2 regions of the Corynebacterium sp. HMSC074E01 genome follow, and region 2 is predicted to be linked to the other one. Evidence: predicted binding sites of a transcription regulator. Region 2 holds the regulator's gene; the other holds the start of a gene.
The links. The regulator LexA, encoded in region 2, represses DNA repair genes until DNA is damaged. The targets are predictions, from matches to a motif close to CGAACANNTGTTCG.
Positions count from the first base shown of each region.

Region 1: HMPREF2537_RS06470 (SAV_6107 family HEPN domain-containing protein) is a predicted target of LexA. The motif match lies at 7,991-8,004, and genes of this name have one in related genera.

Region 1 is NZ_KV794847.1:83,595-99,203, reverse strand. Features, by position in the region: gene HMPREF2537_RS06500 (UDP-N-acetylmuramoyl-L-alanyl-D-glutamate--2,6-diaminopimelate ligase) at 1-1,429, opposite strand, end outside; gene HMPREF2537_RS06495 (peptidoglycan D,D-transpeptidase FtsI family protein) at 1,497-3,365, opposite strand; gene HMPREF2537_RS06490 (cell division protein FtsL) at 3,693-4,529, opposite strand; gene rsmH (16S rRNA (cytosine(1402)-N(4))-methyltransferase RsmH) at 4,526-5,569, opposite strand; gene mraZ (division/cell wall cluster transcriptional repressor MraZ) at 5,743-6,177, opposite strand; gene HMPREF2537_RS06475 (DUF3040 domain-containing protein) at 6,862-7,269, opposite strand; gene HMPREF2537_RS06470 (SAV_6107 family HEPN domain-containing protein) at 7,423-7,860, opposite strand; gene HMPREF2537_RS06465 (GNAT family N-acetyltransferase) at 8,124-8,696, shown strand; gene HMPREF2537_RS06460 (polyprenyl synthetase family protein) at 8,740-9,831, shown strand; gene HMPREF2537_RS06455 (alpha-(1->6)-mannopyranosyltransferase A) at 9,833-11,371, shown strand; gene HMPREF2537_RS06450 (Rv2175c family DNA-binding protein) at 11,340-11,738, opposite strand; gene HMPREF2537_RS06445 (protein kinase domain-containing protein) at 11,789-13,039, shown strand; gene HMPREF2537_RS06440 (class II 3-deoxy-7-phosphoheptulonate synthase) at 13,052-14,440, opposite strand; gene HMPREF2537_RS06435 (polyadenylate-specific 3'-exoribonuclease AS) at 14,514-15,020, opposite strand; partial or broken gene HMPREF2537_RS13035 (glycosyltransferase family 87 protein) at 15,082-15,609, shown strand, end outside.
Region 2 is NZ_KV794847.1:297,228-312,836, forward strand. Features, by position in the region: gene HMPREF2537_RS07415 (hypothetical protein) at 1-139, opposite strand, end outside; gene HMPREF2537_RS07420 (hypothetical protein) at 161-943, opposite strand; gene hflX (GTPase HflX) at 1,066-2,544, shown strand; gene HMPREF2537_RS07430 (uracil-xanthine permease family protein) at 2,579-3,859, shown strand; gene HMPREF2537_RS07435 (hypothetical protein) at 3,971-4,498, opposite strand; gene HMPREF2537_RS07440 (HPr family phosphocarrier protein) at 4,644-4,913, opposite strand; gene HMPREF2537_RS07445 (PTS fructose transporter subunit IIABC) at 4,972-7,056, opposite strand; gene HMPREF2537_RS07450 (1-phosphofructokinase family hexose kinase) at 7,079-8,050, opposite strand; gene ptsP (phosphoenolpyruvate--protein phosphotransferase) at 8,288-9,982, shown strand; gene HMPREF2537_RS07460 (DeoR/GlpR family DNA-binding transcription regulator) at 10,065-10,847, opposite strand; gene lexA (transcriptional repressor LexA) at 11,216-11,938, opposite strand; gene nrdR (transcriptional regulator NrdR) at 12,690-13,148, shown strand; gene hrpA (ATP-dependent RNA helicase HrpA) at 13,145-15,609, opposite strand, start outside.

The DNA.
Region 1 (15,609 bases), 210 kb from region 2:
CGTGGCCCTTGCCAACGACGATGACGGCATCCCCCGGCTGCGCCCACGCCACGACTTCATCAATGGCCTTGGCGCGGGAGCCTACCTCACGGATATCAGCCGCCGGGTTTGCCTCCTGGGCGCCCGCGAGCACGGCCGCACGGATGGATGCCGGGTCTTCGGTGCGGGGGTTGTCGTCGGTGACGACGACAAGGTCTGCGCCCTTCGCGGCGGCCGCTCCCATGAGCGGACGCTTGGAGGAATCGCGGTCTCCTCCCGCGCCGACGACGATGCCGATGCGGCCTCCGCTGCCTTCCAACTGCGTGCGCAGGGTCTCTAAAACAGCCGCGATTGCAGCCGGCTTGTGCGCGTAATCCACCACAGCCACAAAGTCTTGGCCGCGGTCAACACGCTCCATGCGGCCCGGTACCGCGACCTTTTCTACGCCCTCGAGGAAGACCTGCGGCTCGATTCCAATAGCGGCGGCCATCCCCGTAGCGAGAGCCGCATTGGCGATGTTGAAGGTACCCGGCATAGGCAGGCGGAATTCAAACGTTCCGGCATGCTCACCGGAGGCAAGCGTTAGTTCCACCTGTTGTGCACCGGTGACCTCAGTGCTGAGCTGACGGCCAGTGATATCGGCGTCGCTTCCTTGCGGGGTCGTTGATACCCGGATCACCGAGCGTGCTGCGGCGCGCTGTGCCATACGACGCCCCCATTCGTCATCGACGCAGATGACGGAGCGATCGGCGGCTTGGGGACCGTCGAAAAGCAGGGCCTTGGCCTCAAAGTAGTCTTCCATCGTCGGGTGGAAGTCCAAGTGGTCCTGGCTCAGGTTCGTAAAACCACCCACGCCGAAGCGCGTTCCCTGGACTCGTCCTAAAGATAGCGCGTGAGAGGAGACCTCCATCACCACGTGTGTAACTCCCTCGGACACCATGCGTGCAAAAAGCTCCTGCAAGGTCGGCGCCTCTGGAGTGGTCAAGGAAGTCGGAACCGGCTCCCGGTTAATGCGGGTACCCGTCGTGCCGATGAGGCCAACCGAATAGCCTGCGTGCAAGAGACCCGCCTCGAGGAGGTAGCTCGTCGTGGTTTTACCGGAGGTGCCCGTCACGCCGAGGATGGTGAGCTTTTGCGTGGGGTGGCCATAGATCTCGGCGGACACGTTCCCAAGGATGGCGCGGATATCCTCCACCACAAGAAGCGGCCGCGTCTCCCCTGCGTCGGTGAGGATGCGCTGTCCTTCTGCATCAGTAAGGATGGCTGCGGCCTCTGTATCAGCGGCGAATCGCGCTCCATGCACGCGAGTTCCAGGAAGCGCCGCGAAGAGGCCACCGGACGGCAATGTTGCTGAATTCAGTCCACAGGACCCCACGGTGGTCGAGGCATCCCCGACCACCGTGCCGCCAGAAATCTCTGCTAGGCGCTTCAGGGTGGTGCTGCTGGTCACGGTGATTCCTCTTCTCTGTTTCTCTGTCTCTAGGTTTTCGATATGTGCTTTTCGGTATAAGAGCTGACTACTCGGCGCGCAAGGTCAGTTGCGGTGCTGGCGGGGAGGGCGGGATATTGTCGCGGTCGAGGAGCCAGGATGCGATATCGCTGAAAACAGGGGCTGCGGATTGGCCGCCGGAGCCGTCGTCGTTGACACCGGATTCCGGCTCATCGAGCATGACGGCGACGACGAAGCGGGGGTCGTCGGCAGGCGCAATGCCCGCAAACGTGATCCAGTATTTGGAATTGGAATAAGCCCCAGTGTCCTCATCGACTTTCTGCGCGGTACCGGTCTTTCCGGAGAGCTGATAGCCCTCGATGTTGGCGTTGCCGGCGGTACCGTTGTTCAGGCCCTGCGGATCATCCTGGAAGACCGCTCGGAACATGTCGACGACGGTGCGTGCGGTTTCGGCGCTGACCACGCGGGTGGTCTCGGGCTCCTCCAGCTCTTCCTTCGTCCCGTCCGGCGCGGTAATCGAGTCAATGATGCGCGGCTCGATGCGCTCGCCATCGTTGGCGAGGGCCTGGTAAACAGACGCCAGCTGCAGGGCAGTCCATGACTGGCCCTGGCCGATGGGCAGGTTAGCGAAGGTACCGCCGGACCACTGCGAACGATCGGGGACCAGTCCAGGGGACTCGTTGGGCAACTCGATGCCGGAGGTCTGCCCAAGTCCAAACTTCTTCAGGTAATCGGCGTATTTATCTTGGCCAAGTCGATCCGCCAGCATCAGCGTTCCCACGTTCGATGACTTACCGAAGACGCCGGTCGTGGTGTATGGCTCAACGCCGTGGGGCCAGGCGTCATTAACAGTCACGCCGGCCATGTCGATGGATCCGGGCACCTGCAAAATCTCATCCGGGTCGGTGAGGCCCTCTTCGATGGTCGCGGCAGCAGTAATTATCTTCGCAACCGAGCCGGGCTCGAAGGGGTGCGAGACTGACAGATTGTCGAAGGTCTTGTCCTTTTGGAGCTGCTTTTCGATGTCCTTGTTCGGATCAACCGTCCCAGTATTCGCCATGGCTAAGACCTGGCCGGTAGCGGCATCCAACACGACCGCCTCAGCGCTTTTCGCCTTCGAGTTGGCCTTTGCCTTCTCCAGCTTCTGCTGCACGTAGGTCTGTAGGTCAAGATCTAGCGTCAATGTCACGTTCTTGCCGTCAGTGGTGGGTACCTGATCGCGGAGGCTACCGGGAATCACCTGGCCATTGGCCGAAACGTCCTCGGTGGAACTGCCGTCAATACCCGTGAGGGTGGTATCACCGGAGGCTTCGAAGCCGAACTGGCCTTGGCCGTCCATAGAAACTTTGCCGATGACGTTCTCCGCGATCGAACCATTCGGATACTGGCGGATTTGCTGCTCATCGGCGGCAAGGCCGTGGTATTCCTCGGAAATGGCTACCGCGACATCTGGGTCAACATTGCGAACGAGGACCTCGTACTGAGTGTCGGCGCGGAGCTTGTCCATAATCTGCTCCGGGTCCACGTCGCCAGCATCGATTCCGGCATCCTTCAGCTTGCTCGGGATCCCCTTCGACATTTCGGTGAGCCGCTCGGTCACTTTGTTGTCTAGATAGGAACTCTTCGCTTCGGGGGCTAAGGACTCATACTCGGCCTCGCCGGTTGCTTTCTGCTTTTCCTGCTCACGAAGCTCATCGCGCAGGCGAGTCGGTGAGACGGTTAATGAGCGGGCACGCATGGTGTAGGCCAAGCGCTGGCCATCGCGCGCAAGGATTTCACCGCGCCCGGCGGTGTCGACGTACACACGGGTTCGCTGCGCTGCTGCCTTTGCCGCCAGGTCGGGACCCCACACAATCTGCACCCAGGCGAGGCGCCCCATCCAGGCCAGCATGATGACGAGCAACACCGCCGCAATGACGTGAACACGCTGGCGCATCGTCTTTTGCTGGCTCAGGAAAGGCTTGCCGGTACGTGGGTTCCGGGAGCTGGTCGCGGGAACGACGCGGTCGGCGTCGTAGCGCTGCCGTGGTTGGTGAGAGGCACCGCGTGGCTGAGCGGCACGGGCGGCGGGAGCGCGCCTCGGGCGCCGGCCACCGGAGTGTGGTGGGGTCACACGTCACCTTTCTGTCTGCAGCGAGGGTAGGTAAGTAAACAGCTGAATGTCTTGCCCCACGCTTGGCGCGGGTTAAGACAGTCTCATCCCGAATTGTGCCCTATTATCGCCGCCTGCCCACGCAGGCACGCGCGAAGCGGGAGGGGGATTCTATCCCCGCGCCGCGTAGGGAGCCTGGGCCGGAATATCCGGCAGCTCAACGTTCTCCTCCCCTGGCTGGCCGCCTTCGGGGCTATTCTCCGAATGCGCGTCATTGGAAGCGGCACCTCCACGTTCGCGGTTGCGCTCGCTGAGCGTCGGGCGGGCATTCAGATTGTCGGACATGTAGGCCGTCGCGTTCGGGTCACTGGAAGCCTGCCCCGGGCGGACCGGTTCTCCATTGACATCGATGACCGATTCCATATCCGGTGTTGCCTCGCGCTTGTGCTCGATATTGCCGTCTGCGCCAACCTCTACAACGCCTGGCTGGACAGGGATGCCCATCTTGGCCTCGTGGGCGCGGCGAGCCACATCCGAGGCCGAGCGAACATTCTCCAAGTCTCGGTTCAGGGTTTCCAGCTGGTTATCCAGCGTGGATTCCTGGGCGGTGAGCTCCTGAATCTTGAAGGTCTGGGAGGTGGACAAGCCCGACAGCCACATGGCTGCGGCCACACCCGTAATAAGCAGAGCAATGGCGATGAAGGACAGGCGCGCGAAGAGGCCGTTGACCCGCGTGGGCTGCGCTACACGACGGCCACGATTGCTCACAACCTGCTTCGAGCCAAGGCGGCTTCCCCGCAGGCCGGAGCCAACGCGGCGAGTAGGAACGGTGCCGCGGTGCGGGGTGCGACTCGGCAGCGGGGTGGTACGGCGCCCCCGTTCCAGCAGCGCGGTTCCCTGGCCCGTGGCATCGGCTCCGGTGGTGAAATCGCGGCTTGCGCCCATGGTGTGGGTCCTCTCGTGGTCGCGGTGGTGGGTTGCCTGTGCGGTACGGTCTCTCAGCGTCATGGCCTACCTCCCGGTTCATGAAAAGACGGCGCCCCTTCAAGGCGTTCGAGCGCGCGTACACGGACGGATGCCGCCCGTGGGTTCTCCGCAATCTCTTCCTGGCTCGCCTTTTCCGCACCACGCGTCACCACGGAATAGTGCGCCGCGGTCCCCGGCAGATCCATGGGCAGGCCCGCTGGGGTGGTCGAGGTGCTGAGCTTGGTGAAAGCATGCTTAACAATGCGATCTTCGAGCGACTGGTAGCTCATAAACACCGCACGTCCGCCAATGGACAAGGCATCCGTAATCACGGGGATGACCTGCTCAATAGCCTCCAGTTCACGGTTGACCTCGACGCGCAGCGCCTGAAAGGTTCGCTTCGCCGGGTGTCCACCAGTGCGGCGCGTTGCCGCGGGGATGGTGGCGTATAACAAGTCGACCAAGCGCGCGGAGTTGCTAAAAGGCTCCTTGTCCCTTTCCCGCAGAACTGCGGATGCGATTTTTCCGGCGAAACGCTCATCGCCATAGGTTTTCAAAATGCGGGCGAGGTCTCCGTGACTATAAGTATTGAGAATGTCGGCGGCGGTCATTCCCTGGCGCGGGTCCATGCGCATATCCAGCGGGGCGTCAGTCTTGTACGCAAAACCGCGATCGACCTGATCCAGCTGCATGGAGGAGACTCCGAGATCAAACAGCGCCCCGGCTATGCCGTGCTCCCGCGCGATGGAAAAGATCTCGTCTTCCCCATCCGCAATGGCACTGCCTACCTCATCGAAACGCGCGTTGACGCCCACGAAACGGTCGGCGAAGGGACTGAGACGTCGAGAAGCACTGCTCAACGAGGCGGAATCACGGTCCACGCCAATGATGCGCACGAAGGGGAAAGCGGTGAGAAAGTATTCGCTGTGGCCACCCGCGCCCAAGGTACCGTCGACGATGACGGCGTTCTCCCCCGCTGCCTCGACAGCTGGGGCAAGCAACTGGGCCATGCGCGCACGCATGACGGGGACATGGCCGTGGTTGTCGCTCACGTCGTAGTTGATGGTGCCGTCGTGCTCCACAGTTGCTGTCCCCCTTTCCGTTCAGGCGCTTAATGCTGCGGTCTGATGATCTCGATAAAAAGCGAGTGCGTATAGGGCCCTGTCCGAGGAAGGGTTCTGATGTCGGGGAAGTACACCAGCTCATCCTCCTCGGGCAGAGTCCGTACACGCACTCTTGGTGCGCCGGGGAAGCTTTAGAGCAACCCGGCAAGTACGTCATCGGCGTCTGCCGCCGAGTAAGCGTCTTCAGTTTGCGCCTGGTATTCAGCCCACGCGGCTGCATCCCAGATTTCGAGGAAGTCGACCGACCCCACAACCACGCATTCCTTCGTCAGGTTTGCGTACTCACGGTGGCCTGCAGACAGCGTGATACGCCCGTGCCCATCGGGACGCTGCTCGTCCGCACTCGCTGCCAAGTTACGGATGAACGCACGCGCGTCCGGGTTGGTGCGTGACACAGCCGCTGCCTTCCTAGCTCGTGCCGCGAATTCCTCCCGCGGGTATACCGCAAGCGAATGATCCTGCCCCTTAGTGACCATGAGGCCACCGGCCAGTTCTTCGCGAAACTTCGCTGGAAGCGTAAGCCGCCCTTTGTCATCGAGCTTGGGAGTGTAGGTGCCGAGAAACATCCCCGGGTCCACCTTCCTGTCACTCGAAAACTCCGGATTCCTCTCGCGACAAGAGAACAACTCTCCTCCGCTGCGCCCCACTCTACCCCACTTTCCCCCACCACCCACACCTTTAGCACCCTTCATCCCCGCGTGTCACGACATACATGCAGCTAGATAGGCATTTTTTCGGTGGGAAGTTTTCCCAGCACGCCCTTGACACACCCCCTAAGTACGCACTCAATTCCGCTATTCACACCTGCAACTTCCATCCCTTAAGCACTACCTTTCCCCTATATCCCCGAATTACTGCGACTTTCAATCACCCAGCCCGACAAAAGCACGCAGAATTTCCACCAGCTCAATAGTCCACCCGGGGCAAAGTGGGGGAAAGTGGGGGAAGATGTGAATTCCTTCCGACGCCGCAACAATCAATAGATCTGATGCCTAGGCGCAGAGCCCAACCCTGGAACCTTCAGCCCTACCCGCCATCGACACCTGCTAGGCCGCTGGCCAGCTCAACACCGGACAAGCGCGGCAGGCAAAACAGACGCTCCTCACAACTGCCGACACCCTTGCCAGCTGACCCTCCCCCACCGATTTTTAGAAGTTCAAAGATCACAACAGCCCTCCGCGAATTAACGCGGAGGGCTGTGGGCGAGAGTGCAGCTATCTATACAACGCCCATGAGCGTTTTATTGGCGCCTAGCGTTCCTCAAAGCGACGGCGGAAATTATCTTCCAGACGGTTTCCAACACCGCTGCCGCCATTCTTGGATTGCTTGCCGCGCCCGCGGGCAGGGGCCTGCGCGCCGACTGCAACCAGAGAATCTTCAGACTTTCCACGCAGCATCCAGACACCGGAGCCGAACATAACGAGGAAGCCAAGGACGGAGAGGCTGACAAACCACAGAGATTGCTGAGCCAACGCGATACCGCCCACCATCATGCAGAGGCCAACAACAATCAAGGCCACTCCGCGGAGGGTGATGGCACCCGAGTTTCCGCCGAAAGAAGTTTCACCGGACACAGACGCGCCAAAATCAGGATCATTGGCCAGCAACGACTGTTCAATTTCACGCAGCGCTTGCTGTTCGTGCTCAGAAAGGGCCACAGCGTCCTCCGTAATGGGTTGGGGTTTAGGTAGAAATACTGGGAATGTGGGGTACTACCTCTATAACGTCAAGGATAGCGAGATAGTTCCCACAAAGACAGTCCATAATTTGGCCGCACTACCCCCTCACGGCCCATGACCCCGGCCCCAGCCTTAGGCCGCCATTGCCCCGAAGCCCAGCCCGGACTCAGTCGCATCCACATAACGCGCGGCGAGTGCTAAGTACTGATAAACCGCGTCCGGCTCAGGGACCGGCTCTAGGCCAGAGGCCACACGTGAGCGCACACGGGAGTACTCCCTAAACCCCTCTGCCCACTGGGCATCAGCCGGGCCAATGAGAGCCACCTGCTCCCAGGCGGAAGTAGGCAAGCGCCGGCGTCGCGACACGGTGGACGCCGCCACGCGTGCCCCGGCTGCACGTAGCGAGGCGCGGTAAGCCAATTCCAATGCATCCGCAAGGCGCCCCTCCGCCGCGCTACTCCGCGCATCCGCTAAGAGGTCTAGCGCTTGGTTTACGAAACGGTCCCGCTGCATAGCCTCACGGTTCCGGCTGCGGGCTGCTGCCGCTGTTGCTGAGATTACCTGTGCCATGTCCTCTCCCCCTCGGGCTTCTTCCTCAGTTTGTCGATAAAGACTGTGCTGTTGATGCTGTTGATTTTCTGCTGTTGTTCGTTGTTGCGATTCACCTTAAAACCACCTTCCTACATCCACCCCCAATTTTAGAGCAGGTGTTCGAATTTAACAATAGCCTTAAAGCATTATTCCGAATGTTATCGAACACTCACGCCACGGCGTTTGATGGAAGTTTTCCCGAGTGCTTTCACATACCGTAAGAATCTGTTGTTATTAGACATGTGAGTTACACGCTGCGCCGCTTAAGCCCCCAAGAGTTCGCCATTGCCCTCCCGCACTTGGTGGATATCTACATTGCGGCGATGGACTACAACCCCTCGGTGCGCGAGGGGTCCATCTCGCGGTGGCGCGCAGATCTCATACGCCCAGGGTTTTCCTGCATTGTGGCCACCGATGAATATGGCATCGCCGGCTTTGCCTACGGCTTCCTAGGCACCCCCGATACCTGGTGGGATAAGCAGCTCCGCCGCGCACTCGCCGCCAGCGGCGGCCCCACCCCAGAGCAAGAAGAGATTCTCCACAATTACTTCGAACTGGCAGAGATCCACGTGCTCCCCTCGAAACAAGGCCACGGCCTGGGCCGCGCATTACTAGAAGCCTTGGCCTGGAATCTTCCCGCTCGCTATATTTTGCTTTCCACACCGGAGGTTCCCAATGAAGCCAACTCCGCCTTTGGCCTCTACCGCAAGATGGGCTTTAGCGATTTCCTCCGTGACCTCCATTACCCCGCTGATTCCCGCCCCTTCGCAATCCTGCAATCTACTGTGCCGCTCACACCAACCGACACCGCTTAACCTGGCGCCTTAACCCTGAACCTGCCCAGGTAAAGTGGCAAGCGTGACTACACCGCAGATACCTTCCTTGGACGAAATTCCCGCAGCCGTACGCGAGGAGCTCGCGCTTTTTCTAGACCGCCAGCGTGATGCCATCGCATCCATCGGCGCTCCAGTAACCAACGCGATTTCCTATTTGGAATCCTTCGTACTGGATGGCGGAAAGCGCATCCGCCCCCTCTACGCGTGGGCAGGTTTTATCGGCGCACGCGGGCTCGAAGGGACGGAGTCCCCACAGGCTATGCTCCGCGCAGCCACATCCTTAGAATTCATCCAGGCCTGCGCCCTAATCCACGATGACATCGTGGATGCCTCCGATACCCGGCGCGGTAGCCCTACCGTTCACCGTGGCGTAGCAGCCCGCCATCGCGAACTCGGCTTCCACGGCGATGCTGATTTCTTCGGTCAGTCCCTCGCCATCCTGGTGGGTGACATGGCCCTGGTCTGGGCGGAAGACATGCTCCAGGACTCCGGACTTAGCCCTGAAGCACTCGCACGTGCCCGCGCACCTTGGCGCGCTATGCGCCGCGAAGTAATCGGCGGGCAGATGCTGGATATCTGCCTCGAGGCGGAAGGTTCTGAGGACGCCACGTTGGCTGATTCAGTCAACCGTTTCAAGACCGCCGCCTACACGATCGAGCGCCCCCTGCACTTGGGCGCAGCCATAGCGGGCGCCGCCGAAAAGCTCGTCGCTGCTTTCCGCGGCTACGGCCAAGACATCGGGGTTGCCTTCCAGCTGCGCGATGATTTGTTGGGGGTCTTCGGTGACCCCGCCGTGACTGGCAAGCCCGCCGGTGATGATTTGCGCGAGGGCAAGCGCACAGTCCTCTTGGCCTTGGCACTGCAGCGCGCGGATGCTTCCGATCCCGCCGCGGCTGCGGAGTTGCGTCGCCTCATCGGTCAGACAGAGGATCCCGCAGAGATTGCCCGCATGGCGCAGATTATTGCGGATTCGGGTGCGCCGGATGTCGTCGAGCAGCGCATCAACGATCTCACGCGCTCGGGCCTTGACCACCTCCACAATGCTCAGGTCTCCCCCGAGGTTACGGAGACTCTGGAAGAACTTGCTCACAAGTCCACGGCCCGCCGGATGTAGCATGGCTCGTCCCACAACCACGCGCGTGCCCCTGCGCATTCCCCACCCCCTGCCTTTGGGCATCATCGCCGCTGTCGTGCTGGCACTCGCCTCTTTCTCCGGTGGCGCTACCCGCAACCGCGGTGGCTTCCTTGAAGCGCTCAATATCGGCTTTCTAGCTTATGGCCATGGCCGCAACATCGGCATGGTCCTCTATTGGGTAGGCCTTTTCGGCTTGGTTGCCGCGTGGGTTTTGGCCGGCCGCTACTTCATTGCCCCGCAGGTGAAGAACCCACAACCAGACGGCGCGCTGGCCGATATTCGTCGGATGCTGTTGTGCTGGGTTGCCCCTTTGTTGTGTGCGGCACCGCTGGCTTCTCGCGATGTGTATTCCTATCTCATGCAAGGCGCGATGGTGCGTGATGGCTACGACCCTTATGTTGAAGGAGCGGCGGTGAATCCTGGTCCCTTCCTCTTGGAGGTCTCCCACGACTGGCGCAACACCACCACCCCTTATGGCCCATTGCACCTGTGGATGGGCAATGGTGTAACCCAGCTGGTAGGAGAAAACGTCGCCGCAGGCATCATCGTCTACAAGGCGATATCGGTCCTCGGCTTTGCCGCCATTGCCTGGTCAATTCCGCGCTTGGCGCGCAGCATCGGGGGCGATCCTGCCCTCGCACTCTGGCTGGGCGTAGCGAACCCGGTTATGCTCTTGCACCTCATCGGTGGCATGCACAATGAATCCATCATGGTGGGGCTAGTTTCGCTGGGTCTGCTTGCCGCAGTGCACCACAAGTTCCATGCCAGCCTCCTTCTGGTTGGCGTGGCGGTCTCGCTCAAGGCCACCGCTATTTTCGCTGCACCTTTTATCGTGTGGCTCATGCTGCACCACTGGGCACCGAAGGGGACGAAGCCCATCAAGCGCTTCGGAGTCTTCCTCCTGTCCGGTTTCCTTGCTGTGGTGGAGGTCGCGCTGGCGGTGGCGGCGATTACGTGGGCGTCGGGAAGCTCGTGGGGTTGGTTGTCACAAATCAGTGGCAATTCCAAGGTCATCAACCCTCTAGCCGGCCCTACCCTGCTCGCTGACATCCTCGTGCCGCTCATCCAGGTCTTCTCCCCCGATACCACCTATAACGGTGTGCTCACCGCGCTGCGCTCGGCCGCGATGATCCTCATGCTCCTCGGCCTCGTCCTCGTATGGTGGTGGGGCCGCACGGGCGTGCGCCGGGCTATCGCTGCCACGGCCGCTGCTTACCAGGTGGCATTCGTCTTCAACTCTGTGACGCTCCCCTGGTACTATGCCTCCGTGCTCACGCTCATGGGAACGTTCCGCCCGCCATTGCCCTTGATCAAGCTCACCACCGGTGTGGCCATATTCATCGGCGTCGCCTTTGCCGGCGACGGTAACCACCAGCTGTATAACTGGTTCTGGGATATCGCCATGGTGGTCGTAGCTTGGTCAGCAACGCAGTGGATTTTCGATGGTGTTCCACGAACCACCGCGACCCCGAAACCCGATGAGGGTTCTAAAACGCCGAAGCCTGTGCGCGCCGAATAACCTCGCGCGCTAGGTGTCCGTGCAGCGCGTCAATGGGGCGGCCTGGCAAGGAATCATCTTCGGTAAATAGGTGCGCCAGAATCTCGTTGTCACCCCACCCGTTGTCGGAGAGGACCGTGATCACTCCGGATACATGCTTGGAAATGACGCCTTTGGCGTTGAAGAATGCTTCCGGAACGAGGCGCTCTCCCTCGGCATTGCGCCACACAATGAACTTGCGCGCATTGAGCAGATCGAAGACACGGGTGATCGGTAGATCGAGCCTCTCAGCGACCTCCTTCAGCGTCAGCAGCTTCTCCCCGGCGAGGAGCTGCGGCAGTTCTGGGTGCGGATTCTCGGTGTTTTTCTCAGACTTAGTCACGGACACAACTGTAGCCGGATCACACTTTGGGGCGCCGATCAGCCATACTGGAATCCATGACAAGGCTGAACGTGGGCGACATTCTTGAGGGACGCTACCGCATCGATCAGCCGATCGCTCGCGGCGGCATGTCCACCGTGTATCGCTGCGTGGACATGCGTTTGGGCCGCGCAGTAGCCGCCAAGGTGATGGATGAGCGCTATCACGATGATCCTGTCTTCGTTACCCGCTTCGAGCGCGAAGCCCGCGCGATGGCGCAGCTGAGCCACCCCAATCTCGTCGCCGTGCATGACTTTTCCGCGGATGGATTGCCCATCTATCTCATCATGGAGCTCATCACCGGAGGTACCTTACGCGAACTCCTTGCAGAACGCGGGCCCATGCCGCCGCATGCCGCAGCCGGCGTCATGCACTCCGTGCTGGCCGGGCTCACCGAAGTCCACCACGCCGGCCTAGTGCACCGCGATATCAAGCCGGATAATGTTCTGATCACGGATAGCCATCGCGTCAAGGTCGGCGATTTCGGTCTGGTTCGCTCCACTAAGGCGGAGCACGATAGTTCGGGCCAGATCGTCGGTACCGTCAGCTACCTCTCCCCCGAGCAAGTCACTGGCGCGGACATCACGCCGGCTTCCGACGTGTACTCCGCAGGAATCGTGCTCTTTGAATTGTTGACCGGCACTGTCCCCTTCCGCGGCGATACCCCGCTGGCGCACGCCACCGCGCGCGTGCACGAGGATGTGGTGGCGCCTTCCTCCCGCATCGAGGGGGTGCCCATGCTTTTCGACGCCCTCGTGGCCACCGCCACTGCACGCCAGCCAGCCGAAAGGTTTGCGGATGCCGGCGAATTCCTCGATGCCTTGGATGATGTCTCCCGCGAGCTACAGCTCCCGAAGTTCACTGTCCCCATCCCGCGGAACTCGGCTGCCGCACGTACTGCTGCCGTGCCAACGGATTTTTCGGGCACGGACAATACCCGGGTCTTTGAAGCGACCTCAGCTATCCCTGCGCCCCAGCCCCCAACGCGGGAAACCCGGGTAGAGCCGCGCAACGACGCCTTCCTCCCGCCATCCGCGCCTGTAGAGCCTCCGGCGCCCTCCCCTGCGGTGCCGGAGCCTTCTGCCCCCGTTCCCCCAGCCGGTGCCGAGGAAGAGCCGGAAGAACGGCCTTTGAGCAATCGCAGCGCGATTGCTCTCATTGGCTTCCTCGTCCTCGTCATCCTCGCCACCTTGGCCGTCGCGGTGGCGGCCTGGTGGTTTGGCTCCGGAGAATACGGCACGTGGCCGATTCTCTGGAGGCCGTATTAGCCTGCGCAACTTCTAGTTGCGCAGCATCTCAGCGATCAGGAAGGACAGCTCCAGCGACTGCTGGGTGTTCAGGCGCGGGTCCACGGCGGACTCGTAGCGGCCCGGCAGATCCACGTCCGTGATGTCCTCCGCACCGCCGAGGCACTCGGTGACGTCCTCACCTGTGAACTCCAGGTGGACGCCGCCCGGGTGGGTGCCCAGCTCGCGGTGCACCTCGAAGAAGCCTTGGACCTCGTCGACGATCTTGTCGAAGTGGCGAGTCTTGTAACCGTTCGATGCCGTGAAGGTATTGCCGTGCATCGGATCAGACTGCCACACCACCTTGTGGCCGGAGTCCTCCACTGCCTTGATGATCGGGGGCAGCACAGAGCGCACCTTATCGTGGCCCATACGGGCAATCATGGTGAGGCGGCCCGGCTCGCGGTTCGGGTCAAGCTTCTCCGCGTATTCCACTGCCTGCTCCGGCGTCACGCCAGGGCCAAGCTTGATGCCCACGGGGTTTCCAATGATGGAAGCAAAGGCCACGTGGAAGTCCTCGAGACCACGGGTGCGCTCACCAATCCACAGCTGGTGCGCGGACAGGTCATAAAGCTTGGTTTCGCCGTTAGAGTCCGTACCCAAGCGCAGCATGGAACGCTCGTAGTCCTTCAGCAAGGCCTCGTGGGAGCAGTAAATCTCCGCCGAACGCAGGGTCTCGTCCGAAACCCCACAGGCGTTCATGAAGGCCAGGCCGTTCTCAATCTCATCCGCCAGAGCTTGGTAGCGTGCACCCGCCGGGGAGTTGGCCACGAATTCACGGTTCCACTCATGGAGGCGGTACAGGTCTGCGGTTCCGGAGTGGGTCAGCGCGCGGACCAAGTTCATTGCCGCCGAGGAGTTCGCGTAGGCGCGAATCATGCGGGCGGGATCGTGGCGGCGGGACTCTTCGTTAGCTTCCACGCCGTTGACGATGTCACCGCGGTAGTTGTACAAGCCATTCGCGTCCAGATCAGAGGAGCGTGGCTTCGCGTACTGGCCGGCGATACGCCCCAGCTTCACCACCGGGGTGGACGCGCCGTAGGTCAACACCACGGCCATCTGTAGCAGCGTCTTGATGTTGCCGCGGATGTGCGGCTCAGTGTTGGATTCGAAGGTCTCCGCGCAATCGCCGCCCTGGAGGAGGAAGGCTTTGCCCAAGGCGACGTCGGCAAGCTTGCGCTTGAGATCCTCAACCTCCGGGGCCACGACGATAGGCGGTACGGATTCAAGAATCTTGCGGACGTTATCAGCCTGCAGCTGATCCCAGCTCGGCTGCTGCTTTGCCTCGCGGGAAATGGCGTCTTGGAACTTCTCATTGATCCCCTCCGGTAGCGGCGGCAGATCAGGAAGCACTTCTTTGGGAATATCTACTGTCCAACTCACACCCAGTATTTAACCATCTTGGGCCTGTCACGCGTTAGTTAATGGTCTTTTCGGCTGCGGTATTAATTCACGTTTAATGTACGCGGTTGCCCCTAGTCAGCGGCAAATGCTGCTCGCAGACTCGAAACTTAGCCAGATTATGGCGGGCGTCGACCAACGCATCGTGGTTGCTATTGGGCACTGGAGGCAGCTTAGGGCGGCCGGCAAACTCCCAATACTGCTTCAGTTCCCGGGTATATCGCGGCATCCCCTTGGGCAGCCTAGCCATGTCTCCCCAGAGTTGCGCGAGAACCACGTGGTCATAGGCTCCTACCCAAGCCCACAGCTCGATAGGCGTGGAATGCCGGCCCAAGAATTTCAAGAGCTCTTCGCGGATGGTCTCGCGCGATTTCCAAACTGGGTCTGCGGGGCTTGGCAATTTATCCAAGACGTTCTCCCGCACCCACGCATTGGCCTTCGCGGGATCGAAGTCTGTGGACACCGCGTAGTACTCGCTTCCGTCTTCCCCGACAATACCGATGGAGACCAGCTCAATGGTCGATCCGTCCTCAATGAATTCGGTGTCGTAGAAGTAGCGCACGTCCTGTAATCCTAGTCTCTTGCCCACATACGTCTCTCCACTGGGGCCTATACTCTACCGTGTGAAGAAAGCTCTCTACTCTCCCCTTCTCCCCTTGTTCATAGCAGGGCTGGCCTCCGTGGCATGGATTATTCAGCCTGCGGCGTTGTTCAGCAGTGGCAGCATTGTGCCTTCCTACCACATTGACCTCGATGTTTATCGTGAGGGGGGACGCGCGCTGCTACGCGGAGAGAATCTGTACGCCCAAAGCTATGTCCTCGACAACGGTTTTTCGCTGCCGTTCACGTACCCGCCTTTTGCCGCAACGCTTTTCGCCATGGTGTCATGGCTACCGCTGTGGCCACTGTCCATTCTTCTCACTGCGGCATCGGTGGCAGCGCTCTGGGTCTGCCTCTACGCCGTCCTCTCTCGAAGCTGCACCACTCACAGGCCCGGTTGGTGGTCCTCGTGGGCATTGTGCGCCTGCTTGCTGACCGAGCCGATTACTGAGACACTCAGCTTCGGTCAAGTAAACCTCCTGTTGACCGCGGCAGTCATTGTGGATTGCCTGATACTGAGGCCCCGCAACCCATGGCGTGGAATTCTGACA
Region 2 (15,609 bases):
CAGCAAAGAGCCACAGCGCTGCGCACACAAACGCGGCGAGGATAACTCCCGGCAGCTTCAGTGTCAGAATCAACACCGCAGCGGTAACCACGGCGAGCAGGAGCGCAAGGCCGCGACGCTGAGATGCGGAAAAACTCATGTGAACTACTCTACGGAAGTTCTAGTGACCGCCGCAGCCGCCGGAGCCGCAGGCGCATCCGCCTTCGCCGCCACAGCCACCGGTGGGCAGCGCAATCGAGGCGGTCAACATTGCCGAGCCGGCGAGAACGGAATCCTTTGGCGGCAACTCGCCAAAGCTTTCCGGCAGGCAGAGATCGAAGGGGAAGGTGCCATCCATGACCAAGTGCATGAAGCGATGTCCGGTGAGCTGGTTGTGGCGCCATTCGGATTCCATGACCCGGGCAGAAAAAGTGCAGCCCGGGGTGGGGGTTTCGGAACCGGAACCGGCTGCGACCACCGCTGCGCCTGTGGACTCAAATGTGGCTGGGTAAGCGCCCTTCTCAGCCTCGTAGGCGTCAGTGCTGTCGTACACGGTGACATTGAGGCCCATCGCGGTGAGCTCTACTTGCTGCCATTGCTGAGTGTCCTCATCGGCTAAAAGCGGGCCCTGTGCCAGGTTTGCCGTCGCTTGCGCGAGGACGTTCCCGAAAGGATCGATGATGTCCAGGTAAGCCAAGACATCGTTGATCATAGAGACGTGGGCGAAGCCCTGGGTAACGCCCTCGAAACCGATGAAGGTGGCGAATGGCTCGACGGCAAGGATATTGAGCTGCGCACCGGAAGGATCCGCGAACTGGATAAGTTGTCCCCCGCGAACCTCCCCGGTCACTGCCAGTTGATTGGTGGAAATGGCTGCCTCAACGGCGTCCTGCCAGCGCTCGTAGTTGAGGCCGATGGCCTGCATCTCTGGGTGGGAGGTTTCTTTCACGGTCATGCGCACCATTGTATCTGTCGCAGAGGGGACTCAAAAACCATCGCTGATACGTCACCGCGCTGCGGCAGTCTGCGGGAACAGGAAGCGGAGATTCCCAGTTGAGAGGGACAACGTGCAAGAATAGGGAGCATATGACAAAAGAAACCCATGATGATCTCCTCGCGCAGGCTTTTGGTGAGCCCGCGCCCAATTCACAGGAGCCAACTACCGGTGATCTCGACCTTGCGGAGCGCAACGCCTTCCGGCGAGTAAACCGTGAGACCACCATCCGCGCGGAAGACACCACCGATGGCTATGAGGTGGAGTACCGAAAGCTGCGCCTTGAGCAAGTGGTGCTCGTGGGAGTGTGGACTGAAGGTACCGTGGCCGAGGTCGAGGCTACGATGGCGGAGCTAGCCGCTCTGACGGAAACCGCGGGAGCCGAAGTCGTCGAAGCCTTGTACCAGAAGCGAGATAAACCGGATCCGGGCACCTATATCGGTTCGGGCAAAGTGAACGAGCTTAAGGATATCGTGGCTGCTACTGGCGCGGATACCGTGGTGTGCGATGGCGAGCTAACACCAGGCCAGCTCTCTGCCTTGGAGCGTGCGCTCAACACCAAGGTCATTGACCGCACCATGCTCATCCTGGATATTTTTGCGCAGCACGCCAAGTCCAAGGAAGGCAAGGCCCAGGTCTCGCTCGCGCAGCTGGAATACCTCTATACCCATACCCGTGGTTGGGGTGGAAACCTCTCGCGCCAGGCGGGCGGCCGTGCCGGCTCCAACGGTGGCGTGGGCCTGCGCGGTCCCGGTGAGACCAAGATTGAGACGGACCGCCGCCGCATCCGCACGCAGATGGCCCTGCTTCGCAAGGAGCTTAAGGCGATGAAAACGGCGCGTGAGATTAAGCGTTCGCGCCGTGCGTCATCGACGATCCCTCAGATCGCCATCGCTGGCTACACCAACGCTGGCAAGTCCTCCCTCATTAATGCAATGACGGGCGCCGGCGTGCTGGTGGAGGACGCGCTGTTCGCGACCTTGGATCCCACCACTCGCCGCGCCGAGCTTGCCGATGGCCGCCAGGTCGTCTTCACCGACACCGTCGGCTTCGTGCGCCACCTGCCCACGCAGTTGGTGGAAGCCTTCAAGTCCACCTTGGAGGAGGTCCTCGCAGCAGACCTGATGCTGCACGTGGTGGACGGGTCGGATCCCTTCCCGCTGAAGCAGATTGAGGCCGTCAACCAGGTCATTTATGACATCGTGAAGGAGACCGGTGAGGAGGCCCCGCCGGAGATCGTCGTGATCAATAAGATTGACCAGGCCGATCCGCTGGTGTTGGCGGAGTTGCGTCACGCCCTCGACCGCGACAATGTGGTTTATGTCTCCGCCAAGACGGGAGAGGGCATCGATGAGCTCACGACGCGCGTGGAGTTGTTCCTCAATTCCCGGGATGAACACGTGCAGCTGCTCGTGCCGTTTACCCGTGGCGACGTGGTCGATCGCATCCATACCCAGGGCACGGTGCGCAGCGAGGAATACACAGGGGAGGGCACGCTTGTCGACGTCCGCCTGCCCGCCTCCATCGCCGCCGAGCTCAAAGAATTTCGAGTTTCTGACCAAGACGCTTAGGTTTCGGTGCTCGAGTGAGCCATAATTATGGTTCGTGAGTAAATTTGGCTGGGCCGTCCACGGGGACGGAAAGACGATTAAGCCGGGCGCGGTTGTCGCACCCGAAGAACGATTGAGCTGGGGCCGCACCATCGGCATCGGCATGCAGCACGTGGTGGCCATGTTCGGCGCGACGTTGCTGGTGCCCACCCTGACCGGATTCCCGGTCAACACGACGCTGCTGTTTTCAGGCCTGGGAACGATACTGTTCCTCCTGATTACCCGCAACCGCCTCCCTTCCTACCTGGGTTCCTCCTTCGCGTTCATTGCACCGCTGAGCGCCTCCCAGCAGTACGGCATTGGCGCGCAGGCAGGTTCCGTCTTAGTGACCGGCCTGGTCTTGGTGGCGATTGGTTTCGCGGTGAAGGCGGCGGGCCGCAAGGTCCTTGACGCCGTCATGCCGCCGGCCGTGACCGGCGCCATCGTGGCACTGATCGGCCTTAACTTGGCGCCCAATGCTGCCACCAACTATTCGAGCCAGCCTCTGGTCGCTACGGTGACGCTGGCGGTCATCATCTTGGCCACCGTGGCCGGGCGCGGCATGGTTTCGCGTCTGTCGATTCTGATTGGTGTCGTCGTCGGCTGGGCTTTCGCAGCTGCCACGGGCAACCTCGGTGAGGGCGCGGTGGAGTCTATCCGCGAGGCGGCTTGGATTGGCTTCCCGCAGTTCCATGCGCCGGAGTTCCACGTTTCCGCCATCGCGGCAGCACTTCCGGTGTTGGTCGTTCTGATTGCTGAAAATGTCGGCCACGTCAAAGCCGTCTCTGAGATGACCAAGCGCGACCTCGATGATCTCGCTGGCGACGCTCTCATCGCGGACGGCCTGGCCACCTCCCTGGCCGGTGGTTTCGGCGGCTCCGGCACCACAACCTACGCGGAGAATATCGGCGTCATGGCCGCCACCCGCGTCTACTCCACGGCCGCCTACTGGGTAGCTGCAATCACCGCCATCGCTCTGGCCTTCATCCCGAAGTTTGGCGCGCTTATCTTCACCATCCCCACCGGCGTGCTGGGCGGTGCTTGCATCGTCCTTTACGGCCTTATCGGCATGCTTGGCGTGCGCATCTGGATGGACAACAAGGTCAACTTCAACAACCCAGTGAACCTCACTGCGGCGGCAGTGGCGCTCATCGCGGGTATTGGTAACCTCACGCTCGACGTCTTCGGCGTGACGCTCGAAGGTATTGCCTGGGGCTCGGTTGGCATCATCGTGCTCTACCCAGTGATGAAGAAGCTCTACGGCACCATTGGTGAGGGACGCGGCGCGAAGTACTAGAGGCGCTTCCGCCGACTAGCGAGGATAAGGGACCGGAGTAAAGGCACCATCTGGACGCGTATTTACGCAAAACCCCAGATGAATGTGTGCAGAAGTCTGCATAAGGTGCTTTTACTTCGGTCCCTTTACAGCTCTCTTCACGAACTCGTCATTCAGCCAGACATCATCACTGTCGGCATGAGCCTGTACGTAGTCCAGTAGCTCTCGCACCGTGTGTATGTATACCTCGTCGGCGGTATGAGTTGGCCACGAAATGGTTTCGGGGTTGGCGAAGTCTGCTTTTCCAATCGGATAGTCTCCCGCTAACTGATCCGCCCAGAGGAATGAGGCAACTCCGTGGTAGAGAGTTTCGGTATCGAGGTCGCCGCGGAGCCGGGACATCGCCCCCATGATCTCGTAGCCCACAAAGGCCAATCCCTGTTCGCATTCAGTCTCAATGGCTAGGACTGCGTCGATGGCCAGCTTATTCCTTATGAGCGCGACGACGGTGAATTTCGGTTCCTTCCACGAGCCCTCGTGCCGGTAATGATTCTCGGAAGCGGTAAAGCTATCCAAGCGCGGGGTTAAGGATTCCGCAATCAGCGCCAGATTTAGCGCTTCGATGCCGAAGTCTGGGGGCGTTATGGGCTGGTCGGTCATGTCTTTGACTCTACACAGCGGGTCACTTCAGCCGAGTGGCGATGAAAAGCGAAAGAGTCCGCGGAGACGAGGTGAAACGAAAAGCTCCCGCCACCCTCAGCGTAAGAGGGAAGCGGGAGCTGCCGTTCTATAAACGGAAAGTGCTTTAGGAAGCGTCGAGGTCCTGCTCGATGAGGCCGGCGATCTTCTCGACAGCCGCCTCGTTCTCGGAGGTCACGGTGACTTCGTCGCCCTGCTCGGCGCCGAGAGCCATGATCATGAGGGAGGAAGCAGCATCGGTCTCATCCTCGTCCTCATCGCCAACGAGGGTGAGGAAGATGTCCTCATCGAACTCAGCGGCAGCATCGGCGATGATGGAAGCCGGACGTGCGTGCAGTCCGACGGAGGAACCAACCTTGACGGTCTTAGAAGCCATGATGATAATCCTTTCGAATTACGGTGTTTCGTGCTTACAAGTGTACGCGGGTTAAGCGCTAGGCGGCGGCCTTGGTCTTGTCTGCCTTCGCAGCAGCCTCTTCAGCAGCCTTATTGGGCCAGAATTGCTTCATCGCGATGACCGCAATGGCGGACACGATGACGCCGGCAAGGATAGCCACGAAGTAAGCCCACGCAGGTTCGATAGCGAAGATAACAAAGATTCCGCCGTGCGGAGCGCGGGACATGACGTCCAGGGACATCGACAAAGCACCTGTTACTGCGCCACCGAGCATCATCGAAGGGATGACACGCAGCGGGTCGGCAGCAGCGAAGGGGATAGCACCCTCGGAGACGAAGGACAGACCCAGCAGCCAAGCGGACTTGCCGTTCTCCTGCTCCGCAGGCGTGAACAGGTTCTTGCGGACGAAGGTAGCGATGGACAGCGCAATCGGCGGAACCATGCCGGAGGCCATGACAGCGGCCATGATCTTCATGGAAGCCTCATCACCCGTGGACAGGCCAGCAGTAGCGAAGAGGTAAGCAGCCTTGTTGACCGGGCCACCCAAGTCGGAGCACATCATAAGGCCCAGGATGATGCCCAGAAGGACAGCGGAGGAACCGGACATGGAGGACAGCCAGTTCTGCAGGCCTTCCATGATGGCGGCCAGCGGTGCACCGAGCAGCAGGTACATGAGCAGGCCAGTAACCATCGTGGCGAGCAGCGGGATGATGACTACAGGCATGAGGGAGCCGATCCAGCGCGGGACCTTCCACTTGCCAATCCACATCGCAACAAAGCCAGCGATAAGGCCGGTAACCAGACCACCGATGAAGCCCGCACCGAGGGTAACAGCAATGGCACCACCGGCGAAGCCCGGCGCGATGCCCGGGCGGCCTGCCAGGGCAAAGGCAATGTAGCCGGATAGCGCCGCGACGATGAATCCCATCGATGCTTGACCAATCGCGAAGAGCACAGCGCCGATGTATAGGGCGAATCCTGCCTTCTGGAAGGTCATCATTTCGCCATCAACCATGACGTCATGGCCCGGCAGGTTGGTCAGCGAGTAATCGGTGGTGATGGCCTGCCAGCCGTTTGCCATGTCGTAGCCACCGAAGAGGAAGCCCAAGGCCAAGAGGAGGCCACCGGCGGCGACGAAGGGAACCATGTAGGACACGCCGGTCATGATGGCCTGCTGAATGCGCTTGCCCCAGCCCAGTCCTTCGCCTTCTTCCGCGGAGCTAGAGGAGGCTGCGCCTGCAGTGCCTGCGACCTTGTGTGCGTTGGGGTTCTTGGAGGCAGCGATGGCTTCATCGAGCATCACGCCCGGCTCGTTGATGGCGCGCTTGACGCCCGATTCAATGACGGGCTTGCCGGCGAAGCGCTCCCGGTCGCGAACACCGACATCGGTGGCGAAAATGACGGCGTCGGCAGCCGCGATGGTTTCTGCAGAAACAGCGGTGTTATTGGAAGATCCCTGGGTCTCGACTGTGAGCTCGACATCGTCGCGCTCCTCGGCGGTCTGGGTGAGTGCGTCGGCTGCCATGTACGTGTGGGCAATGCCAGTCGGGCATGCGGTGACGGCCACGATGCGGGTCTTCTGTGAATCCGCAGCCTTGCTTGCCGCAGGCGCTGCAGCCGCAGCGGCAGGTGCCGATTCGCTGGCGGCAGCCTTCTTCTTCGGCTTTTCGGCGTTGACCACGTCGAGGACCAGAGAGACGATTTCCTCCTTGGTCTGCGCGGTGCGCAGAGCCTCCAAGAAGTCCTTCTTCACCAGCGCGCGGGCAAGCTTGGAGAGGATCTTCAGGTGTGCCTTACCGCCACCTTCCGGGGCCGCGATGAGAAACACCAGGTGGGCGTCACCATCGGGGCCGGAGAAGTCGACCCCGCGCGAGAGGCGGGCGAAGGCCAGGGTGGGTTCAGACACGGCAGCAGAGCGGCAGTGTGGGATGGCAACGCCACCGGGAACACCGGTGCCGGCCTTGGCCTCACGCTCAATGGCGGGGCCTGCCAGTTCCTCCACGGAGGTGGCGCGGCCGGTGTCGTGAACAAGCGTGGCCAGATTGGTAATGACTGATTCGATGCTGTCACCGAAGTCGGCGTCGAGCGCCACGAGGTCGGTGGTGATGAGTTGTGATGACATCGGTAGGTACTCCTCAGTACTACTAAAGGTCGGTGACGGCCGAAACCGTCGTGTGTTCGATATCCAGTTCTTCGGGGGTTGGAATCTGGGTTCCCGGGAGTGCTGCGGCTGCTGAACCGTAGGCCACAGCCTGGCGCAGGGCTTCGGGGTACGAGGCGCCGGAGCGGCGGGCGAGGATATAGCCGGAGAGCGAAGAATCGCCGGCACCCACGGTGGAGCGCAGGGTGATGGGCGGGGGAGTAGCAGCCCATGCTTCCTTGGCCGTGACCAGCACCGCGCCAGCGCCGCCCAGGGTGACAAGAACCTCGGGGATGCCGCGCTTGACGACGACCCTCGCGGCCTCAACCACTCCGCTGAAGTCGCCGTCTTCGGCGGCGGCCTCAAGGGCCTGACCATCGACGCCTGCAAGCTGGCCCAGCTCGAGGCCGTTTGGCTTGATGAGGTCGGGGCTGGCTACTTCGAGGTTGTTACCGAGAGCCACCATGGGCGCATCAGAGGTATCGACGGCTATGCGGATGTCGGGGTTGGCTTCGCGAGCGACACTGATGAGCTGCGTGTACCAATCTGTAGGAACGCCTTTGGGAAGAGAGCCCGCCATGACGATCCACTCGGCGTCGGTGCAGCGTTCAGCAACGGCCTGTGCCACGTCTTGCTGAACTGATTCATCGAGCGTGGGGCCAGGTCCGTTGAGTTTGGTCGTGCGGCCATTCGGTTCGGTCAAGGTGGTGTTGGTGCGCACCGCGCCCTGTGTCGGCACTGCGTGTACGGGGATAGATGCGTCAGCGGCGAGGGTCAAGAAAGGGTCTGAGGCCATAGCCGGGAGAAGGGCCAGACTGTCGACGTCGGCGAGCGTTACTGCATGCGTAACGTTGACGCCTTTACCGCCAGCAACGCTGGAGACAGACTCGGCGCGGTGGACGGCACCGGGTTCGAGCGCCTCGTTCAGGCGCACGGTGGCGTCGATGCTTGGGTTGGGGGTCAAAGTAAGGATCATCGTGGAGAATGTCCCCTTTCGCGGAGTGCGTATATTGGGGGCAAACGCGCCTCAGGGGCGTGAACAAGAGCTTCGGTGCGGATTGCCCGTTGTCAACGTGAAATTAATGTTGCTTAATGTTGATTATTGCCCGTATGTGTCCGAATGTCAATGGAATCACTGTGGGTTTCGTTGCATTTTTGGCCGACTTGTGATGATCTGGAAAGAGAAAACATCGTCTCCGTAAGGAAATGTGTCATGGAAAACGCATCCCCATCCACCATTAAAGGCACCGGTGTCGTCGCCGGCGTTGCATACGCTGAGGCGGTGTGGGTTCGCCCACGCCCAGAACTGCCCACGGCTGGAGAAACCGTGGCGGAGGAGCAGCGTGATGCTGAATACGATCGCTTCCTCGAAGCGGTCGACATTGTTGCCAGCAGGCTAGAGCAGCGTGCCGCTGGTGCGGAAGGTCAGGCAGCAGAAGTCCTGGGCGCTACCGCCGGAATGGTCAAGGACCGAGGTTGGCACAAGGCAGTGCGCAAGGGTATTCGCAGCGGCAAGAACGCCGAGTATGCAGTTGTGGGGGCCACGGACAGGTTTGTCACCATGTTTGAGGCTGCCGGCGGCGTGATGGCTGAGCGCACGACTGACCTCAAGGACGTTCGCGACCGCGTCATCGCACAACTACGCGGTGAGCAAGAGCCGGGCCTGCCCATGGTTGAAGGGGAAGCCGTGCTGCTGGCGGATGACCTTGCACCGGCGGATACCGCAACCTTGGACACCACCCACATCAAGGCGCTGGTGACCGAGCTGGGCGGTCCCACCAGCCACACTGCAATTATTGCTCGTCAGCTCGACCTTCCGTGCATTGTGGCGGTCGGCGCTGAGCTGCGCACGATTGAGGCGGGAACCCAGATCTTCGTCGATGGCTCCGTGGGCACAGTGGCCCTTGGCGCGGATCGCGCCGCCTCGCTCAAGGCTGTAGAGGAATACCGCGAGAAGGCGGCACGAGTAGCCGAGTGGCGGGGTCCGGCCCAGACCAAGGACGGACACCGCGTGCAGTTGCTAGCCAATGTTGCCGACGGTAACGCAGCTCGTATCGCCTCCGATTCGCAGGCAGAAGGTATCGGTTTGTACCGTACGGAGCTGTCTTTCCTCTCCGCGAGCGAAGAGCCCACCGTGGAGGAGCAAGCGCGCATCTACGGCAAGGTTTTCAACGCTTTCCCGGACTCCAAGGTCGTTGTTCGAACACTCGACGCTGGTTCTGATAAGCCGATCTCCTATGCCACGTTGGACTCTGAGGAGAACCCCGCCTTGGGCGTCCGCGGCCTGCGTATCGCCCGCGACAACGAGGCGCTTTTGACCCGTCAGCTCGATGCCATCGCACAGGCCGCAGAAAAGCGTGCCGAGGGTGCCACGACGTGGGTTATGGCACCGATGGTGGCCACCGCAGTCGAGGCAAAGTGGTTCGCTGAACTCTGTCGTGAGCGTGGGCTCACGGCTGGCGCGATGATTGAGGTACCGGCTGCAGCCCTGATGGCGGATACTATCTTGCCGCACCTCGACTTCGTGTCCATCGGTACCAATGACTTGACGCAGTACACCATGGCCGCTGACCGCCTATCGCCCCAGCTGGCCTACCTGACCGATCCGTGGCAGCCGGCCGTGTTGCGTTTGATTCAGCACACCTGCGTGGTCGGACGCGATAACAACGTTCCGGTTGGCGTTTGTGGTGAAGCAGCAGCTGATCCCATGCTCGCTTGCGTACTGACCGGCCTTGGTGTGACGTCGCTGTCGGCGGCGTCGACCGCCGTCGCAGGTGTTGGTGCACAGCTTGCTGAGGTCACTCTTGAGCAATGCCAGAAGATGGCGGATGCAGCAGTAAACGCTGAGGGCCCAGCTGATGCCCGCGCCGCAGTGATTGACCTATTGGAGCAATTCCAAGCGTCCTAGATTATTGAATGCGCAGGAGGTGTGCGCCCCTCACCATGAAGGGGTGCACACCTCCTGAAACGATCTAGTGGGGGTAAGGCGCCTACTTTTCTGCAGCAATGATCACCTCAACGCCGTGCTCACGCAGCGCTTCAACGTAGGAAGCGGGTGCGCCGGCGTCGGTGATAACGACATCAATTTCATCGAGGGATGCAAAGCTCACGAGGTAGTCATTGCCCAGCTTTGAAGAATCGCACAATACGACGACGCGGTGCGCATTGGTGACGAAAGCGGACTTGATCGCAGCCTCTTGCGAGTCTGCCGTTGAGAGACCGTGATCAATGGTCAGTGCGTTGGTGCCGACAAAAGCCACGTCGGCACGCATGAGCGCCATGGTGCGAAGGGCGGTATCACCAACCACGGCCTGGGTAATTGCCCGTACGGTACCGCCAAGGAGCTGGACTTCGGATACCCCGTTGCTGGCTAGCGAAAGGGCGATCGGCAGGCTGTTGGAGACGATGCTGAACTGACCTGCCGAATAGCGCTGGCCAATGAGATCAGCAAGCGCATTCGTCGTGGTGCCGGCGTCGAGGAAGATGCTGCCGCCATCGGGGAGCTGTTCCAGCGCAGCGCGCGCAATGGCCATCTTGGCGCCCGTGGCCGAGCGTTGACGGGTATCAAGGGTTAACTCCGCGGTTTGGAAGGATTGGGAGGCAACCGCACCGCCATGGACTCGGTGCACGACTCCTTCCCGGTCCAAAACCGCGAGATCGCGGCGAATCGTCTCAGCGGTAACATCGAAGCGTTCAGAAAGTTCGGTGACATTGACACGGCCTTCGACGGCGGTCAATGAGGCAATTTGTCGGCGACGCTCTTCTGCGTACATAGTTCCTCCCAGTGAAGTCTGCCTGCGGTGGTCACTGCGCCCGCCGCGGAAAGGAAACGGGGCTGGGGCGTGTGAACGAAAAGGGCAACGAATGTTGCGGCGATGCCTCCATTGTCCCACTGAATGTGAAGAAAACGGAACTAAACAAAGAAAACCTCACATTGCGGTTGCGGCCTTAGTGAAAAATTCCTCTATAACCTGCATATATGCAAATGTGTGATATCGGACGCCAAAGCGGCAGGAATCGGGCATGTACACACACAAGGGGGTAGAAAGAAAAAATCCCCCGGCCCTTTACGCCCGCACCGAGTGGGCTGGCACTGCGAGGTGGGTAGGGCCCTGGGGGGATGGCTGAGAGGTGATGATTTCTAGAGCTTGCGGAAAACTGACACTACCTTGCCCATGATCTCAGCCTCGTCGCCCTTGATGGGGGAGTAGGCGTCATTATGGGGAAGGAGCCAGACGCCTGAAGAGTCGCGGTGAAATTCCTTTACGGTGGCCTCTTCGCCGTCCAGAAGGGCGGCGACGAATTCGCCTTCCTCTGCGACGGATTGTGAGCGAATAATCACCCAATCGCCGTTGAGAATTCCGGCGTCTTGCATAGAATCGCCCACGACCTGCAGCATATAAAGCTCGCCGCTGCCGAGGATTTCGCCCGGCATGGGGAAATAAGCATCAACGTTTTCTTCGGCGGTAATTGGGGAGCCTGCGGCAATGCGGCCGACAACCGGGATGTAGTTCGGCGTAGCTGCGTCCTCGGGGATATCAGGGGTGGAAAGATCTGGAGACTTGTTTGCCTGGCCTGTCTTGCGACCGGGCTTCTTCGAATCTTCGGCACCGGGGAAGTGGCGGACGTCAACGGCGCGTGGCTTGTTCGGATCGCGGCGCAGGAAGCCCTTCTCTTCAAGCTGCTTCAGTTGGTAGGCCACGGATGATGTGGACTGTAGGCCGGTGGCATCACCGATCTCCCGAATGCTTGGCGGGTATCCGCGGAGCATTACGGCATCATGGATAACCTCTAGGATGCGGCGCTGCCGGGGGGACAGGGTGTCGAGGGAAGGGTGGTCGCTTCGCTTGGGTTTGCGGGCCATTCTTTCTCCTAAAACTATTGCGATGTGCACATTCGTGGCCGAGGCTTTGGCGTACCAGGCATGTATGGGGGCTGCCGGTGGTTCTTCCGCTTTCCTTTTTAGCACGACAGGAAAAAATGTTCGACTAGCGTCGCCGAAATGTGGACAAATTTTCGAGAGGGTGCTATAAATCGAACATACACGCTAAATCGAACGGTTGGTCGATGGTGATGTTCGAAAGTGTCCGCCCGGATTCTTAGACTTCGGATATTACGTCGATGGAGAAGGAAGATCTAGAAAGGAACCGTCATGGCTATCGCTCTCAATAACGCCTCTGTACTGCGTAGGGATGTTCGTCGGAAGTCTCACAATCCAGCCGTCCTGGTCCCGCCGGCGGCAATCTGGGATCCTGTGCAGCATCAGACACGGGCCCATGAGCTGTCACCTACTTCTTCACGTGGCACGACTGTTGTTCGAACGCTTTCTTCGGACGGTAGAACACAGGGGCGTACGACAGGCTCGGCATCATCCTCCGTTTCTTTCCAGCGGAGTGTGCCACGGAGTCGGCGCGGCGGGTCGAACGTAGGCAACTATGTTCTGGGCGCGGTCTTTGGCGCTGCAGTCTTTATTGGAACAGTGTGGGGCGGCCTCAGCATCGATAGTGAGGTTCCTAATGTCAATGGTGCTTCGGCTACCGCGGTGGCAACTTCGCGCTAGAATTTCTTGGGCCGGGGAAGCAAAGCGCATCGGCGGAGAGGAAGGTTACGGCACTGTGTATTGCCCGTTCTGTCACAATGAACAGTCACGAGTCATCGATTCGCGTGTGATTGATAGTGGAACCTCAATCCGGCGGCGTCGCGAATGTGCTGCATGTAAAGGCCGTTTTACCACCATTGAGAAAGCGGTCCTGTCGGTAGTCAAGCGTAATGGCTTGGCTGAGCCCTTCAGTCGCGACAAGCTGATTCGCGGCGTCAAACGCGCGTGCCAAGGGCGTGATGTAAGCGATGACGCTCTGAAGAAGCTCGCGCAAGAAGTCGAGGAGACCGTGCGCAGTCACGGTTCCTCCCAAGTCAATGCCAACGACATTGGCCTAGCCATCTTGGAGCCTCTCCGCGATCTCGATGAGGTTGCCTACCTGCGCTTTGCCTCCGTGTATAAGTCCTTCGAAAGCGCAGACGATTTTGAATCGGAAATCCGCCTGATGCGGCGGCGTGACCGCGATAGCTTCTAACGCAATTTATCTGCGGCCTTTTGAATTCTCCGAACAGACACCGCATGAGCGGTTCCTAGGCGTTGTGCGAAGAGCGATACGCGCAACTCCTCAATCATCCACAAGATCTCCTTAACCTCACGAGTCTTCTCGCGGCCTGCGGGCAAGGAACGCAAACGATTATTGAGGTATGCCTTGGCCTCGTCGACATCTGCCTGGCGGTCAGCGTCACGATCTGGGTCCAGGTTCATATCATCAAGCCTGATACGTGCAGCCTGGATATAGCGCGGCAGGTGGCGCAGGTGTTGGATCCCATGAACGGTGATGGCGTGCGGCGGCAAGAGGAAGTCGAGCTGGGCGCGAATATCATCGATTGCCGGCCCCTCCCAGTGCTTCAGCTCAGCGTTGAGGTTGGAGTACTCCGCCAACCCTGGGGCAATAGCCACCACGGCCTGACGCACACGGCCCGGAACCTCAGGCTTGACAGCGTTCAGCAAGCCGGTAAATTCCTCAGGGGTTCTTACAGGCCCGCCCTTGTCCATCATGATGTCGCGCACCGCGGCGACTCGTGCATCGTTGACCAACCCTTTGGCCCCGCCGTGTGGGTAGGAGTCGACAGCTACCCGCTGCTGTAGGGGCAGCCCCTTGACCATTTGTTGCGTATTCACGGAGATTTCCCGAAGCAACAAGGTGAGGGTGGCAGTGATCATGGAGGCGTCGGCAGCCGCTTTTGTCGGGTGGACCTTGAGCGCGACACCTTCCTTCGTGGCTACGAGTGCCGGATAGGCGGTGACCTCGTGCCCATCAACGACAGTGGTCACCTCTTCATCGATAGCACCAAGCGTGTCCTTTGACCATTCCTTGACGGAAGTGGACTCAGCTGCCCGGCCAACACGCGAGACGGAGGAAGAAATATGCCCGGCCTGGCGTTGGACCAAAGCCTGCAGATTGCGGTCGGAATCAATAACCTTGCCCCGCTTATCCACTGCGGCATAGTTCATCCGCAGGTGGGGTGGGAGTTGATCCGGGCGGAAATCGCCGGCGTTGATGCCTTGGCCGCCCATGTCCTGCAGCACGGCCGCAAGCTGTTCACAAAGCCCGCCTTCATAGGGCACAAGCTTGGGCAGCGCTCGCTCAGCAAATTCGGGTGCTGGTACCACAGTGCGGCGAAGAGCCTTTGGGAGTGAGCGAATCAGCTCTGTCACCAGCTCCAGTCGCAGGCCGGGTACGAGCCAGTCGAAGCCCTCGGAGTCCAAGCCCGCGAGGAGCGGGACGGGAACCATCAGCGTGACACCGTCGAGGGGGTCACCGGGTTCAAATTTATAGGAGAGGTCGTAATCGATGCTTCCCTTCAGCCAGCGGTCGGGGAAAGCCTCCTCTGTAACAGCGTGGTCCTCTTCCAGGAGCGCTTCTGGGTCGAAGTCCAAAGAGTGCTTGTTCTTCTGCTTCTTCCACCAAGAATCGAAATGCCGAGCAGTGGTGACAGATTCGGGGATTCGCTGGTCGTAGAAGTCGAAGAGTGTGTCTTCATCCACCACGAGCCCGCGCCGACGGGCCTTCTCCTCATATTCGGAGGCCTCGGCAAGCTTGCGCTTGTTGTCGTGGAAGAAGTGATGGTGGGTGGTCCATTCGCCGTCGACAAGCGCATTGCGAATGAACATGTCGCGTGCCGCCGCAGGATCGACGCGGTGGTAGGGCACCGTACGGTCCGCGACCACGGTGACACCGTACAACGTCGAGCGTTGGGTAACTACCGCTGAGCCGCGCTTGCGTGACCATGTTGGATCGGAATAGTTGTGTTTCAACAGATCCTTCGCCAGTTTTTCCACCCAGGCCGGGTCGATGGCGGCAACATCGCGTGCCCACAGTCGCGAGGTTTCCACCAGCTCGGCTGCCATGAGGAACTCCGGTGGTTTCTTCGCAAGCGCTGATCCCGGGAAAACCAGGAAGCGGGTATTGCGTGCGCCAATGAACTCCTTGGAGTTACCGTCACGTGCGCCGATATTGGACAACAGGCCAGAGAGCAACGACATGTGGATGTCATCGGGGCGCCGCTCGGTGCCCTCTTGAGCGTTCCAACCGAGCTGCTTGGCGACGTCCCGCAGCTGCCGCACCAGGTCGAACCACTCGCGGATGCGCATATAGTGCAGGAAATCGGCCTTCATCCGTTTGCGGAAAGCATTGCCGCTCATCTCCTCGCGGGCTTCTTGGACAAAGTCCCACAGGTTGAGCATTGCCATAAAGTCTGAAGTCTTGTCTTTAAAACGAGCATGGGCCTGGTCAGCCTGCGCTTGCTTGTCGGTAGGCCGCTCACGCACATCCTGGATGGTCATTGCGGCAACGATGACCATGACGTCGTGGAGGCATCCGGAGGTGTTGGCTTCAACGAGCATGCGGGCCATGCGCGGATCCACGGGGATGCGGGCGAGATCTCGCCCGATGCGTGTCAGGACCGGCAGCCCATCTTTTTCTTTGCCCTCGA